Regions from separate parts of the Streptomyces sp. NPDC008092 genome, predicted to be linked through region 2. Evidence: riboswitches for the same ligand, from Rfam matches in the RefSeq annotation. Region 2 holds a riboswitch; the other holds the start of a gene.
What was found. Region 2 has a riboswitch for cyclic di-AMP ahead of ACFZB3_RS11280 (NlpC/P60 family protein). Riboswitches for the same ligand answer to the same signal wherever they lie in the genome.

Region 1: another riboswitch for cyclic di-AMP. It lies ahead of ACFZB3_RS45630 (peptidoglycan DD-metalloendopeptidase family protein); the one in region 2 lies ahead of ACFZB3_RS11280 (NlpC/P60 family protein).

The regions. Positions count from the first base shown of each region.
Region 1 is NZ_JBIBHY010000022.1:108,521-116,254, reverse strand. Features, by position in the region: gene ACFZB3_RS45635 (aldo/keto reductase) at 1-686, opposite strand, end outside; gene ACFZB3_RS45630 (peptidoglycan DD-metalloendopeptidase family protein) at 846-1,883, opposite strand; cyclic di-AMP (ydaO/yuaA leader) riboswitch at 1,891-2,051, opposite strand; gene ACFZB3_RS45625 (SpoIIE family protein phosphatase) at 2,302-3,399, opposite strand; tRNA gene ACFZB3_RS45620 (tRNA-Met) at 3,607-3,680, opposite strand; gene ACFZB3_RS45615 (hypothetical protein) at 3,776-4,483, shown strand; gene ACFZB3_RS45610 (dihydrofolate reductase family protein) at 4,551-5,681, opposite strand; gene ACFZB3_RS45605 (MarR family transcriptional regulator) at 5,824-6,351, shown strand; gene ribA (GTP cyclohydrolase II RibA) at 6,541-7,182, shown strand; gene ACFZB3_RS45595 (class I SAM-dependent methyltransferase) at 7,259-7,734, shown strand, end outside.
Region 2 is NZ_JBIBHY010000003.1:446,386-454,119, forward strand. Features, by position in the region: gene ACFZB3_RS11255 (PspC domain-containing protein) at 1-561, shown strand, start outside; gene ACFZB3_RS11260 (LuxR C-terminal-related transcriptional regulator) at 558-1,271, shown strand; gene ACFZB3_RS11265 (NlpC/P60 family protein) at 1,290-2,348, opposite strand; gene ACFZB3_RS11270 (hypothetical protein) at 2,814-3,167, shown strand; gene ACFZB3_RS11275 (tellurite resistance/C4-dicarboxylate transporter family protein) at 3,180-4,154, opposite strand; gene ACFZB3_RS11280 (NlpC/P60 family protein) at 4,250-5,398, opposite strand; cyclic di-AMP (ydaO/yuaA leader) riboswitch at 5,406-5,580, opposite strand; gene pcrA (DNA helicase PcrA) at 5,893-7,734, shown strand, end outside.

The DNA.
Region 1 (7,734 bases), on a different contig from region 2:
CCGGGGCGGTACTTGCCGGTGAGGAAGCCGGCGGCCAGCGAGAAGTAGGGGACGGCCGCGAGGCCGGTGCGGGAGGCCAGGTCCTGGAGGGGGCCCTCGTAGGTGTCGCGGGAGACCAGGTTGTAGTGGGGCTGGAGGGCCACGTACCGGGCGAGGCCCTCGCGGTCGGAGAAGTCCAGGGACTCCTGGAGCCGCTCCGGCGTGATGTTGGACGCGGCGATGTGCCGGACCTTGCCCGCCCGCACCAGCTCGTCCAGCGCGCCGATGATCTCCTCGACCGGGATCTCGGGCTTGTCGAAGTGCGTGTAGTAGAGGTCGATGTGGTCGGTGCCCAGACGGCGCAGGGACGCGTCGGCGGCGGCCTTGATGTTGGCGGCGGACAGGCCGGGGTACTCGGGGTGCTGGCTGACCTTCGTCGCGATGACGACGTCGTCGCGGTTGCCGCGCGCCTTGACCCAGTTGCCGATGATCGTCTCGGACTCGCCGCCCTTGTTGCCCTCGATCCACGCCGAGTACGAGTCGGCGGTGTCCACGAAGTTGCCGCCCGCGGCGGCGTACGCGTCGAGGACGGCGAAGGAGGTGGCCTCGTCGGCGGTCCAGCCGAAGACGTTGCCGCCGAGGGCGAGCGGGAAGACCTCCAGGTCGGAGGCGCCGAGCTTGCGGAGGGAAGGGGAAGAAGCACTCATGCTTCACTTCAACACGCGTCGCCGGGCACCCCATGCCGACGCAACACGAAGTTCTTGTAAAGGCGCGCCGCCTGCCCGGGGCGCGGCACACCGACGGCCCTGACGCCGGGGGGTTGCCGTCAGGGCCGCCGGGGGCCGGTGGGTGCGGTCCGGGTCAGGTCAGGGGTTGAGGCCCTTGCCGCGCAGCCAGGTCATCGGGTCGATGGCGGTGGCCTGGCCGTTCGGGTGGACCTCCAGGTGGAGGTGCGGGCCGGTCACGTTGCCGGTGGCGCCCACGCGGCCGATGACGTCGCCGGTGGAGACCTTCTGGCCGACCTTGACGCCGATCGAGGACTGGTGGCAGAACCACAGCTCGGTGCCGTCGTCGAGGGTGATGATCGTGCGGTAGCCGTAGGAGCCGGCCCAGCCCGCCTCGGTGACCGTGCCGCTGTGCACGGCCTTGATCAGCGTGCCGGTGGGCGCCGCGAAGTCGAGGCCGGTGTGGTAGCCGGAGGACCACATGGATCCGGCCTGGCCGAAGGTACCGGTGATCGTGTACGAGACGACGGGCAGCGTGTACTGCTTGGCCAGCTCGGCGAGGCGGGCCTGCTCGGCCTTCTGCTTCGCGGAGGCCTCGGCCTTCTCCTTGGCGTCGGCGGCCTTGGCGGCGGCCGCCTTCTCCGCCTTGGCCTCGGCGTCGGCGACCGCCTTGTCGGCGGCGGCGACGGCCTTGGCGCTGGCCTTGGTGTCGAGCTGGCTCTGCTGCTGTGCGGCCTGGGCGATGATCCGGCTGCGCAGCGCCTCGCCGGCGTCGGACGAGGAGGAGTCCGCGTCGGTGGCGGTCGTCGTGGTGACGCTGCTGAGCGCGGTCCGGGTCGCCTGGTGGCCGCCGTCCTCGCCGAGCAGCGAGCCGACGGAGGACGGCAGGTCGGGCAGCGAGATGGAGACCGGCGGCTTGCCGGTGTTGGCGCTGGCCATGCCGCCCGCGCCGACGGCGGCGATGACGCCGACGCCGAGAACCGTGGAGCTGCGGGCGAGCCCGCCGCCCTTCTGCTTGGCGACCCGGTGCCGGCCGCGTACCGCGGAGAGGGACTCCTCGGTGGGGTTCCACTCCTCGAAGGGGCCTTCGTCGGCGCGGTAGCCGCCGTAGCCGAAGGTCTCGGGCTGACGCTGGCTGGGCACGAACGGGGCTGTCGGAGCAGGCGGGTTGGACGCCACGCGGGCGCACTCCTTTCCTTCCGCCGCCTACCGGGTTAGCTGACGGGTTCGGAGCAGGAAGGTCTCCTACGCGCGTATACCGGCCGTTTCGTACCCGGCGGTAGCCGTGCGATTCACCCCAAGGTGGTGGTTCCCCGGTTCCCTTGCGGGATTCGGCGCATGCGCACGGAGCCGTCGCGGGTGACGGCTGGGACGACCGCGCTGCGTTATCGAACGTTAATAGACCCGGCTACCAGATTCCAAGCTGTTCGTCTTGATCATTAAGCTTTCAAAGCTTGGACTTACCTGCCACGACCGGTCAAAAACGGTCGAGTCGGCGGTGCGCGCTGCTCAGCTCAGGAGTCACACAGGTTTTGATGGTGACTCAGTTGTTATGCGCAGGGCGGTCGCACGGACACCGAACGTGACCGCCCGCCGCTCAGGGCCGTCGCACGGCGAGCAGTGCCATGTCGTCCGTCATGCCGCCGCCGGTGTGCCGGCGCACCTCGGCCGCGAGCCGGGCCACCAGGGGGCCCGGGGCGGTGACGGTACGGCCGGTGAGCCGCCGCTCCGGGTCGTAGAACCGGCCGTGCGCGTCCCGCGCCTCGGAGAGGCCGTCGGTGTGCAGCAGCAGCGTGGCCCCGTTCGGGAACGCGTGCTCGGCGGCCCGGTCCGGCCAGGCCCCCAACTCGCCCATCCCGAGCGGCAGCGCGGCCTCCGGCGCCCGCACCGGGCAGACCTCGCCGTCGCCGTGCAGCAGCAGGGGCGGCGGATGGCCCCGGTTGACGAGCCGGAGCGTGCCGTCGCCGTGCGGGAGTTCGGCGAGTACGGCGGTGGTGAAGCCCTCGTGGGCGTCGATGCCGCCGCGCCGGACGCCCTCGCGCGCCAGCGCCCGCTCCAGCCGCCCGGCCACCGCCTCCAGCGTGGCCTCCTGCTCGGCGGCCTCCCGGAACGCCCCGATGACCACGGCGACCGCGGCGACCGCGCCCATCCCCTTGCCGCGTACGTCGCCGACGACCAGCCGCACGCCGTACGGGGTGTCCTGGACGGCGTACAGGTCGCCGCCGATGAAGGTGCCTTCCTGCGCCGCCTCGTAGCGGGCGGCGATCTCGAAGCCGCCGATCCGCTCGGCGGGTTCGGGCAGGACGGCCCGCTGGGCGGCCTCGGCGACCTCGCGGGCGGAGGCGAGGCGCTGGTCGCCGATGCGGACGATCCGGTTGATGCCGGCGGCGAGGACGGCGACGGTGGCCACGGTGACGACCTCGGTGACGGCGTCGGCGTCCGGGAGAACGGCGAACCGCGCGTGCACGGCGTAGGTGGCGACGAGTGCGGCCAGGCCCGTGAGGAGGGTGGTGCGCAGGGAGGAGAGGGGTGCGGCGATCAGCGGGGCGGCCGTGAAGAAGGGCACCGCGGTGAAGGGGGCGGGGGTGAGGACGTCGTAGCAGACGCCGGTGCAGATCAGCAGCGCCGGCAGGAAGCGGGCGAGGGTGCGGGCGGATGCCTGGCCGTGCTGCGCCACCTCTCCACGGCCCACCACGCGACCCCCCTGACGTTCCCGATGCCCTACGTGTTCGACGTGTCCGGTGTGTTCGATGCCTGTCCGTCCAGGTTTGCGGCTGTGAGCGGGTGGGGCGAATGGTGTGGGCCGGGCGGATGAGTGCGGAAGTGTGTGATGAGGAACACGTGCCCGGATATGACTCAGGGCCGGAATCCTCGGATCTTGGATTCCGGCCCTGAGCTTCAGTAGCGGGGACAGGATTTGAACCTGCGACCTCTGGGTTATGAGCCCAGCGAGCTACCGAGCTGCTCCACCCCGCGTCGGTGACACCAGCATACGCCATCCGAAGGGGGTGAGTCACACGGGTTGAGACGCACGGGGTGGCGGAGGGCGGCGGAGGCCGCCGCGGGGGTCAGTGCACGCCGAAGCACCGGGCCTGGGCGACCGCCTCGCGGGGGCCGCCGTCGAACGGCCGGCCGTGCCCCGGCAGCAGGACCGTGTCCCCGTCCCGCCCCGGCGCTCCCGGCCGCGCGGCGAGCAGGTGCCGGCGGGCATCCGCATGCTCCTGGAGACGTGGTCCGCGCTGCCCGTGGTGGTGGCCGGGCGGCTCTGCGACGTACGCGCGGCGACCCCCCTGGCCGTCGCCCTCTCCCCCGCGCACCGGCCCGGGGCGAACCTGGCCCGGGAGGTGTTCCTGAACGACGCCGTGCGCACCCTGCACCGCGACTGGGACGTCACCACGGCGGGCCTCGCGTCGACGCTGCGGGTGGCGGCCGGGGAGGATCCGGGCGACCCGCGGCTGTCCGCCCTGGTCGGTGAACTGTCCGTGCACAGCGAGCGCTTCCGGTATCTGTGGGCGCGCCACGACGTCCGCCCGAAGCAGGGCGGACGGGCCCTGCTGCGGCACCCGCAGGTCGGTGAGCTGGACCTCCGGATCGAGAAGCTGGCGGTCCTGGGCACGAACAGCCTGACCATGATGTGTTTCCACGCCGAGCCCGGCAGCCCGTCCGCCGAGCGTCTGACGCTGCTCGCCAGCCTCACCGCGGCCGGGCCACCGGCGGGCACGGCTGCGCCCTCGGCCGCGGCAGAGGGCGCAGAGGAGCTGCGCCACCGGCTCGGGTGAGCCCACGCCCACGCCCACGCAAGCAGACGCCCCTGCGCCCCTCCGCCCGGCCCCTCCGCCCCTCCCCTCAGCCGAGGAGATGCCCGTTCGGCGCCTTCGCCAGGCCCTCGTACTCCCCCAGCACCAGTACCTCCACCCCCGCCTCCCGCAGCATCCCCGTCCCGTCGGCCGCCGCCACGAACGTGTCCGGCTCGCGCCACGCCGTCACCACCCGTCGTACCCCCGCCCGGAGGATCAGCTCGGCGCAGGGGTGCGGGCGGGAGGCGCGGTGGGTGCAGGGTTCGAGGCTGGTGTAGACGGTGGCCGTGGCCAGCCGGGGGTCGTCCGCGGGGATCTTGGCCAGGGCCGCCTCCTCCGCGTGGACCACGGGGTCGCCGGCCTCCCGGGAGTGGCCGCGGGCCAGTTCCGTGCCGTCGGCCGCCACGACCACCGCGCCCACGCTGAACGCGGTCCGGGAGGGCGGGCACTCGGCCGCCAGCTCGCAGGCGAGCCGCAGCCAGTGCCGGTCCGCGGCGGCCGCCGCCCCGCCCGCGCCGGGGGCCGTGGGCTCGTAGCGCATGAGGACGACGTCCTCGATCCGCCGGGTGTCCAGGAGCCGCAGCCGCCCGGCCTGGTACCCGCCGGGCCCGAACAGCCGCGGTGCCTTCGGGTCGCCGACGAAGAGGGGGGCGAGGACCAGCTGGAGCTCGTCGGCCAGGCCCTCCTGGAGGAGCTGGGTGTGGACGGTGCCGCCGCCCTCGACCATCAGCCGCCGTACGCCCCGTACGTCGTACAGGTGCTCCAGGAGCAGCCGCCAGTCGAGGTCGGCGCCGAGGGAGACGACGTCGGCGGCGATCCCGAGGGCACGGGCCCGCCGCTCGCCCTCGTCCGTCGTGTACACGGTCTTCGCGCCGCCGGTGTGCCAGAACTTCGCGTCCGGGTCGAGGTCGCCGGTCGCGGTGACCGTGACCTTGAGGGGGTACTCGGGCAGGCCGGCGGCGGTCCGGGCCGCGCGCCGCTCCGGGGAGTTGACCAGGAGCCGCGGGTTGTCCGCGCGGATGGTGCCGGCGCCGATCAGGATGGCGTCGACGGAGGCCCGTACCTCGTCGACGCGGTCGAAGTCGGCAGGGGAGGAGAGCAGCAGCCGGTCGGGGCCGGTGTCGTCGAGGAAGCCGTCGAGGGAGACGGCGGCGGACAGCAGGACGTAGGGGTACGGCATCGGACGCGCTCACTCTCGGCGGGCGGGCGGGCTGACCGGCCGACCGGCTGTATCACCGTACGGGCGTACGGCTGACGGGGTCGGCCCGACTGCTCTGACACGGACGCTTGGTTAAAGTTTGAAACAAACCTACACTGGTGCCATGACGACTCGCTGGCTCACTCCGAAGGAGCAGCGCGCCTGGCGCGCCTACATGGCGGCGACGCACCTCCTGGAGGACGCGATCGACCGGCAGCTCCAGCAGGACGCCGGCATGCCCCATCTGTACTACGGCATCCTCGCCAACCTCTCCGAGGCGCCGGACCGCAAGCTGCGCATGACCGATCTCGCCGAGAAGTCGAAGATCACCCGGAGCAGGCTGACGTACGCCGTGACCCGGCTGGAGAAGGACGGGCTGATCCGGCGCGAGGACTGCCAGTGGGACAAGCGGAGCAGCTTCGCGATCCTGACGGACGAGGGCATGGCGGTGCTGGAGCGCACGGCGCCGGGCCACGTGGAGACGGTGCGGGCGGCGGTCTTCGACCATCTCTCCGCCGAGCAGGTGGAGCAGCTGGAGGAGATCAGCTCGGTGATCGCGCGGGCGCTGGAGGGCGACGAGTCGGCCCCCCTCCCGGCGACGGACAAGCTGCCGTGGCGACGCCGGTCGTCGTCGCCCTGTTCCGGATCCTGAACCCGGCTCACACACCCGGCTCACGCCCCTCGGCTCGCACACGCGGCTCGCGCACCCGGATCGTGCGCTCGATTTCGCGAAACCGTACGGAAATCTGTTGCTTCAAATTTAAAGCATGGGGTAGGGTTCCAGCCGTGGATCTGCTTCAAATCTGAAGCAGGCACCCGCGACGCCCCACTGGAGACCCCGATGACCGACTTCCCCGCCGCCACCCAGCGCGCCCGTGTCCGGGTCCCGCTGCGCTTCAACGACGGTTACAGCGTCAACACCGAGCTCGTCACGTTCCATGGCCTGACCGACGGACAGGAGCACCTCGCCGTCGTCATCGGCGAGCCCGCCCCCGGTGCCCTCCCGCTGGTGCGCCTGCACTCCGAGTGCCTGACCGGCGACGTCTTCGGTTCGGCCCGCTGCGACTGCGGACCCCAGCTGCGCGAGGCCGTCGAGCGCATCGCCGAGCGCGGCGGTGTCCTGCTCTACCTGCGCCAGGAGGGCCGCGGCATCGGCCTCTACAACAAGCTCGACGCCTACGCCCTCCAGGACCAGGGCCTCGACACCTACGAGGCGAACGCCGCCCTCGGCCTCCCCGAGGACGCCCGCGACTACACCGCCGCCGCCCAGATGCTGGCCGCCCTCGGCGTCACCGACCTGGACCTGCTCTCCAACAACCCCGACAAGGCCGAGCAGTTGCGCGGCCTCGGCGTCACCGTCCGCGACCGCGTCCCGACCGGCGTCTTCAGCACCGCCCACAACGTCCGCTACCTGCGCGCGAAGGTCCTGCACACCCAGCACACGCTGCCGCTGGCCGAGCTGACGGAGCTCAACGCGGGCTGAGCCCCCGCCTTTTCCGATGTACGGCGCCCCGCCGGACGTGCTAGCAACAGCAGGCACACCGACGAGGGGAGCCTCCGTGGACGACCAGCTGGCGCGTGTTCTCGACGACCTCTACCAGGAGGGGCGGGCGCACGACGGCCCGCTGGCCGACCGGCTGCTGCGACTGCGCAACATGACCCCGGACGCGGCCCGGCTGATCTCGACGCTGATCCGGGCCCGGCGCGCCACGTCCGTCCTGGAGATCGGCACCTCCAACGGCTACTCGGCGATCTGGTTCGCCGACGCCCTCCGCGACACCGGCGGCCGCCTGACGACGGTGGACATCGACGCCGGCCGCGTCACCGCGGCGCTGGCCAACCTGGAGAAGGCGGGAGTCCGGGAGTACGCGGACGTCCGCCACGGCGACGGCGCCGAGACCCTGGCCGGCACCCCGGACGCATCCGTCGACCTGGTCGTGCTCGACGCCGAGCGGCCCGCGTACGTCGACTACTGGCCGCACCTGCGGCGCGTCCTGAAGCCGTACGGCATCCTGGCCGTCGACAACGCGGTGAG
Region 2 (7,734 bases):
GCCGCCCACGTCCACGACTCCGTGCTGCACACCCTCACCCTGATCCAGCGCAACGCGGAGAACGCGGGCGAGGTGCGCCGCCTCGCCCGCGCCCAGGAGCGCGACCTGCGCACCTGGCTCTACAAGCCCGAGGGCACCGGCAAGGACGAGGCCGACGAACCCGCCACCCTCGCCGAGGCGGTGCGGCGCAACGCGGCGGAGGTGGAGGACAAGCACGGCGTCCCCATCGAGGTCGTCGTGGTCGGGGACTGCCCGCTCGACGAACGGACGGGCGCGCAGATGCAGGCCGCGCGCGAGGCGATGGTCAACGCGGCCAAGTACGGTGGCGAGGGCGGTGCCGTCCAGGTCTACGCCGAGGTCGAAGGGAAGACGGTCTTCGTGTCCGTCCGCGACCGGGGTCCCGGCTTCGACCTCGACTCGATACCCGCCGACCGCATGGGTGTCAGAGAATCGGTCATCGGCCGCATGGAGCGTCATGGCGGCACCGCACGGCTGCGGTCCGTGCCGGGCGGCGGCACGGAGGTCGAGCTGGAGATGGAGAGGGCGGAGAAGACGTCATGAGCGACGCGACCGAGGCGAACGGCCCGGCGGAGGGTGCGGAGAAGGCCGGGCGCCGGGTGCGTGTGGTCCTCGTCGACGACCACCGGATGTTCCGGACGGGCGTCCAGGCGGAGATCGGCCAGACCGAGCAGACCGGCGTCGAGGTGGTCGGCGAGGCCGCCGACGTCGACCAGGCGGTCTCGGTGATCACCGCGACCCGGCCCGAGGTGGTCCTCCTGGACGTGCACCTGCCGGGCGGCGGCGGGGTCGAAGTGCTGCGCCGGTGCGCCCCGTTGGCGGCGGACGCCGAGCGGCCGGTGCGCTTCCTCGCGCTGTCCGTGTCGGACGCGGCCGAGGACGTGATCGGCGTGATCCGGGGCGGCGCCCGCGGCTACGTCACCAAGACGATCACCGGCACCGACCTGGTCGACTCGATCTTCCGGGTCCAGGAGGGCGACGCGGTCTTCTCGCCCCGGCTCGCCGGGTTCGTCCTGGACGCCTTCGCCTCCACCGACGCCCCGCCGGTCGACGAGGACCTCGACCGCCTCACCCAGCGCGAGCGCGAGGTCCTGCGCCTCATCGCCCGCGGCTACGCCTACAAGGAGATCGCCAAGCAGCTGTTCATCTCCGTGAAGACGGTCGAGTCCCATGTGTCGGCGGTGCTGCGCAAGCTGCAGCTGTCGAACCGGCACGAGCTGACCCGCTGGGCGACGGCACGCCGCCTGGTCTGAGGCGACCCGGACGCCCCGTCACACGACCCGCGTCGCCCCCGCGAACGGCATCTCGTCGATCGGTGCGATCCGTACCGGCGCCGACGGGTTGGGCGCGTGGATCATCTCGCCGTTGCCGATGTAGATGCCGACGTGGCTGATGCCCGAGTAGAAGAACACCAGGTCGCCCGGCTGGAGCTCGGAGCGGGAGACGCGGCGGCCGGCGTCGATCTGGGCGTAGGTGGTGCGGGGGATGGAGACGCCGGCGGAGCGGTAGGCGGCCTGGGCGAGGCCCGAGCAGTCGAAGGCGTCGGGGCCGGTCGCGCCCCAGACGTAGGGGCTGCCGAGCTTCGAGTAGGCGTAGGCGACGGCGGCCGCGGCGCGGGAGTCGGTGGCGGCGACGCTGTCGGCGGTCAGGGGGGCGCGGGCGTCCGGCGCGGAGCGTGAGGCGCGTCCGGTGCCGTCGCCCGCCGCGACCGCGGACCGCTGCTGCGGGGAGAGCCGGTCCAGCAGCTGCCGCGCCTCGCCCAGCTTGCCGTTGATGGCGGTCTTCTCCCGCTTCAGCTCGGCCTGCCGGGACCGCAGCGACGTCAGCTCGACATGCGCCGCACCCCGCAACCGCTCGATCTCGCGCAGCTGTTGCCGTACCCGCGCCACCGCACCGGCCTGCCGGTCGCCGGCCCGCTCGGCGAAGGCCGCGTCGTCCAGGTACCGGTCGGGATCGCTGGACAGCGCCAGCTGCCAGGCCGGGTCGATGCCGCCGTCGCGGTACTGCGCGGCCGCTATGGAACCGAGCGCGTCCCGGGCGGAGTTGAACGTCTCCTGTGCGCGGGCGGTCTCGTCCTGCAGCGACTTCAGCTGCCGCTGGGCCGTGTCGGCCTTCTCCTTCGCTCCGTCGTACTTCTGGGTGGCCTCCTCGGCCTCCTGGTACAGCTGGTCCACCTTGGCCTTCACCTGCGCCGGTGTCAGTTGCGGCTCGGCGTTTCCGGTCCCTTCGAAGGCCGTCGCGGTGGCCGCGCCCGCCAGGGCGAGGGTGGCGGCCGTGCGGGCCGTGTTGCCGCTGAGCGAGCGCTGTCGGGGCTTGCGGTGCGCTGCCACCTGGACTGTCCCGTCCTTTCGTACGACCGCCGCGACCGCCGTCTCGCCCGCAGGCACGCCAGGGGGAGCGTCCGTACGGCCGCGAGGGGTGCGGATTGCGCGTCCGGCGGCGGCCCGCACAGGGGGAGTGGGCCGCCGCCGGGCTTTCTCGGCGGTGGTGCCCGACTGCCGCCCCTGGCCCGGGCGGCGGTGGGGAGTCGGTCACCTGGGGGAGGACGCTAGGCCCGGGTGTGTCGGCTCGGTAACGCGATGCACGGAATTGGCGTGACCGGATCGTTACCCGACGGTATGTGTACGGGATTCCGGTCCGGAGTCGTCGGCTTCTCGGGGTGGGATGACCGAAGCGGCGGTTCCGGGGCTGGTGGGAGACGCGGGCTGCTATGGGGTGCATATATGCGGGGCGGCGGGTGCCGAGGGAGGGGCCGGTGACCGGTGCCCCGTACGGCCCTGATTAGGCTCCGGGCCATGGACGTACTCATCCATCTCTTCGTCGGCCTGCACATCATCGGCATCGCCGCGCTCCTCGGCGGTTTCCTCACCCAGATGAAGGCGATGGGCCAGGGCACGGCCCGGTTCGTCCCCGGGATGCTGCACGGCGCGTTCACCATGCTCGCGACCGGCGTGATCCTGGTCGGCCTCAACGAGGCCGACGACCACCACGTCAACACCGTCAAGATCGGCGTGAAGCTCGCCCTGCTGATCGTGATCCTCGGGCTCGTCTACGTGAAACGGGACGACGAGAAGGTCGAGAAGGGCGCCTTCGGCCTGGTGGGCCTGCTCACCATGGTGAACATCTTCATCGCCGTCCTGTGGACCTGATCCCCGGCATCCTCACCGGGCCTTCCTGAGAGCGGCGCGGGCGCCCGCCGCCGCACCGGCCGCCACCGCCAGCCAGGCCGCCACCGTGACCCACACCAGCACCCGCCCCGGCCACTTCAGCCACGCGCCGCCGACGGCGGCCGCGACCGACAGCGTCGCCGTCGCCGTCATCCCCATCGGGAACACCGTCGCCCAGCGGCGCACGTCGTAACGCGGCCGGGGCCACGCCGCCTCCGCGGCCAGCAGGACGGCGTACCAGGCCAGGCTCAGGACCAGCAACGCCACCGTCACCACGCGCAGGACGCCCCGGTCGTCGTCGTTCCACAGGTACAGCCGCGCACTGTCGGCGGCCAGCAGCCGCGCCCCGGCCAGCGCGGAGATCGCGAGCCCGCCGCCCGCCACCCACTGGTCCCCGGGCCCCTGGGCGATCTGCCGCCACTCGAACCGGGGCACGGCGAGCCCGTACATCGCCAGCCCCAGCCAGAAGAGGACCAGCGAGAGGTGCGCGAGCCACGCCGTCGTCAGGGCCGCCGCCAGCGTCGCGCCCAGCACGGCCGACCCCTGTGTGGCCACGCAGGCGAGGAACACCGTTCCCGGCATCCTCGGCTTCCAGTGCCGCACGACGAGGACCAGCAACGGCGGCCACAGCGCCACCGACAGCGCCAGCAGGGCCTCGGCGAGGGGCTGCCACCCGAGCGCCGAGAACCGCGTCCCCAGCACCGTCGTCGCCGCCACGGCGGTGAGCGCGCCCGGTGTCCGCGCCTCCGCCGCCCACCGCCGGCGATCGAGCGCCAGCCGTGCGGCGAAGTCCGCGGCCAGTGCCGCCCACAGCGCGCAGGCCGCCGCCAGCGCCACCCGGGACACGGTCTCCGCGCCCGCCAGGTACAGCCCCTCCGACATGATGCCGGTGGCCATCACGGCGCCCCCGGCCCCGGCCGCAGGCGAACACCGCGCCCACCAGGCGCCGAGGGGTGAAATGCCGGACATGCCCCTGATGCTAGGGAGAGTCGGCCGCGGCAGGGGCGGGGCACGCGCGCGTACGGCCCGAAAAGCGTGCGGGCGACGGCGGGCGCCCCGTGGGATCAGGCCGGGCGCACCACGCTGTGGATGATCGACTCGCCGCCGTAGTAGATCGACTCCTCCCGGACGTACGCGCCGGGCTTCGGGGCGTGGATCATCATGCCGTTGCCGATGTAGATGCCGACGTGGCTGACGTCGTCGTAGAAGAAGACCAGGTCGCCGGGCTGGGCGTCGGAGAGGGGGACGGTGGTGCCGGCGTTCACCTGGTCGTAGGTGGTGCGCGGCAGGGAGACGCCCGCGGCCTTCCAGGCGGCCTGGGAGAGTCCTGAGCAGTCGTAGGAGCCGGGGCCGGTGGCGCCCCACACGTACGGCTTGCCGATCTGCGCGCGGGCGAAGGCGATCGCCTTGGCGGCCTTCGTGGCGTAGGTGGAGGAGCCGGAGCCGGAGGACGAGCCGCTCGACGTCGAGGACGAGGAGGACGACGACGCCTCCTGGTCGGCCGCCGCGGCCTGCTGCTTCGCCAGCTCCGCCGCCTTGCGGTCGGCCGCTTCCTGCTGCTGCTTCTCGATCGCCGCCAGCCGGGCCTTCTCCGCGGCCGTCAGCTGCGACAGCAGCTCCCGTGCGGAGGCCAGCTTCGTCTGCACGGTGGTCTTGGCCGTCTTGAGGTCGTCCTGCGTCTCGGTGAGCGTCTCGAGGCTCCGGGCGGCCTCCTGCCGCTTCTTCATGGTCGCGGACCGCTGGGTGACGTAGTCGTCGACCGCGCCCTTCTGGCGCGTGGTCAGGCGGCTCATCAGCTGGTCCTGGTCGAAGTAGTCCTGGGGACTGTCCGCGAGCAGGAAGGTCGCCGTGTCGGGAACGCTCGCCCCGGTCCGGTACTGGGCCGCCGCGAACGAACCCAGTTCCTCACGTGCCTCGTTGAGCCGGTCGGTGCGCCGGGCGACGTCGTCGAGCAGCGTGTCGACCTGCTTGCGCTGCTTGCCGGTCCGCTCCTTCGCCGCGTTGTACTTCTCGGTCGCCGACTCCGCCTGCCGGTAGAGGGCGTCGACCTTCTTCTCCACCTCCTCCAGGCTCGGCTTGCCGTCCTCGGAGGGCGCGGCCTCGGCCGTCTGGGAGAACAGGGCCATGGAGGTGAGTGCGGCGGTGGCCAGTGCGGGGGTGCGTATGCCTGCCGTGCGCGTTCCTGACGGCCGGGACTTGCGGTGCGACGCCAACGGGGGCGACTCCTTCCAGTGTTCCGCCTACCGAGTTAGCTGTCGGGTTCGGGCGGGTGGTTCGGAAGGGTTGCCCTACGGTCCGTTCCCCGGAGGGGAGTCGGGACCGATTCACCCCGGGATCGGTGTGGGTCCCCGGCTCCGGATGCGCGGTGGCGCCCCGGACTCGGCGGAGGCCGTGCGGCCCGGCGATGTTCGCCGGTGGGGGTCGTACGGCCTGCCCGGCACGCTAGCCAACTCGTGTGGTCTCTGTGAAGTTTGATGTGCGATATGCCCGATACATTTTCGTGACCTTGATGTTGGGAATTGTTCAGGCGGGGCGATCTGGGGTGCTATGGGCGACTTGCCCGAGGTGACAGGGAGGCTCGCGGTGGGCGTTCGCCGCTGCGTGACGCGCGTCGACCGGCCGTGACCGAGTGGTTCTGTTCGGTTACCCGGCCGAGTTTTCGGGGCGGCGGCCGGTTGTCGGTGGGGCGCCCTAGACTCGGAGAGCGATGAGCAGCCTCTTTGACGACAGCTTCCTGGCGAACCTCCAGGCCCCCCGCGGCCATGACGAGGAACCTCCGCCGCCGCCCGAGGACGAGCACGCTCCGGAGTCGATTCCGGACGATCTGTTCGGCGGGAAGTTCGACGTGCCCCCGGACCGGGACGCCTACTACCGCGACGGCGCCGCACGCCCGGCCCTGGACCCGGCCGCGCTCCTGGAGGGGCTGAACGACAACCAGCGGGCGGCCGTCGTGCATGCCGGCTCTCCGTTGCTCATCGTGGCCGGCGCCGGTTCCGGCAAGACGCGCGTGCTCACCCACCGCATCGCCCACCTCCTCGGCGCGCGCCAGGTGCACCCGGGCCAGATCCTCGCGATCACCTTCACCAACAAGGCCGCGGGTGAGATGAAGGAGCGCGTCGAGCACCTCGTGGGCCCGCGCGCCAACGCGATGTGGGTGATGACCTTCCACAGCGCGTGCGTGCGGATCCTGCGCCGGGAGAGCAAGAAGCTCGGCTTCACCTCCTCCTTCTCGATCTACGACGCGGCCGACTCCAAGCGCCTGATGGCCCTGGTCTGCCGCGACCTGGACCTCGACCCCAAGCGGTTCCCGCCGAAGTCGTTCAGCGCCCAGGTCAGCAACCTCAAGAACGAGCTGGTCGACGAGGAGGACTTCGCCGCCCGCGCGAGCGACGGCTTCGAGAAGACCCTCGCCCAGGCCTACGCCCTCTACCAGTCGCGGCTGCGCGAGGCGAACGCCCTCGACTTCGACGACCTGATCATGACGACGGTCAACCTGCTGCGCGCCTTCCCGGACGTCGCCGAGCACTACCGCCGCCGCTTCCGGCACGTCCTGGTCGACGAGTACCAGGACACCAACCACGCCCAGTACGCCCTCGTGCGCGAGCTGGTCGGCACCGGCGCGCGCGCCGACGGCACCGGCGCGCGCCCCGACGGCACCGGCACCCCGCCCGGCGAGCACGACCTGCCCCCCGCCGAGCTCTGCGTCGTCGGCGACGCCGACCAGTCGATCTACGCCTTCCGGGGCGCGACGATCCGCAACATCCTCCAGTTCGAGGAGGACTACCCGAACGCGACGACGATCCTCCTCGAACAGAACTACCGCTCCACGCAGACGATCCTGAGCGCCGCCAACGCGGTCATCGAGCGCAACGAGTCCCGCCGCCCGAAGAACCTGTGGACCAACGCGGGCGCGGGCGCGCAGATCACCGGCTACGTCGCCGACACCGAGCACGACGAGGCGCAGTTCGTCGCCGAGGAGATAGACCGTCTGACGGACGCGGGCGAGGCGAAGGCCGGTGATGTCGCCGTCTTCTACCGCACCAACGCGCAGTCCCGGGTCTTCGAGGAGATCTTCATCCGGGTCGGCCTGCCCTACAAGGTGGTCGGCGGCGTCCGCTTCTACGAGCGCAAGGAGGTCCGGGACGTCCTGGCCTACCTGCGGGTGCTGGCCAACCCGGAGGACTCCGTCCCGCTCCGGCGCATCCTCAACGTCCCGAAGCGCGGCATCGGCGACCGCGCGGAGGCGATGATCGACGCCCTCGCCCAGCGCGAGAAGATCAGCTTCCCGCAGGCGCTCAAGCGCGTCGACGAGGCGTACGGCATGGCCGCGCGGTCGACGAACGCGGTCAAGCGGTTCAACACGCTGATGGAGGACCTCCGTACGGTCGTGGAGTCCGGCGCCGGACCCGCCACGGTCCTGGAGGCGATCTACGAACGCACCGGATACCTGGCCGAGCTGCAGAACTCGACGGACCCGCAGGACGAGACCCGCATCGAGAACCTCCAGGAACTCGCCTCCGTGGCACTGGAGTTCGAGCAGGAGTCCGGC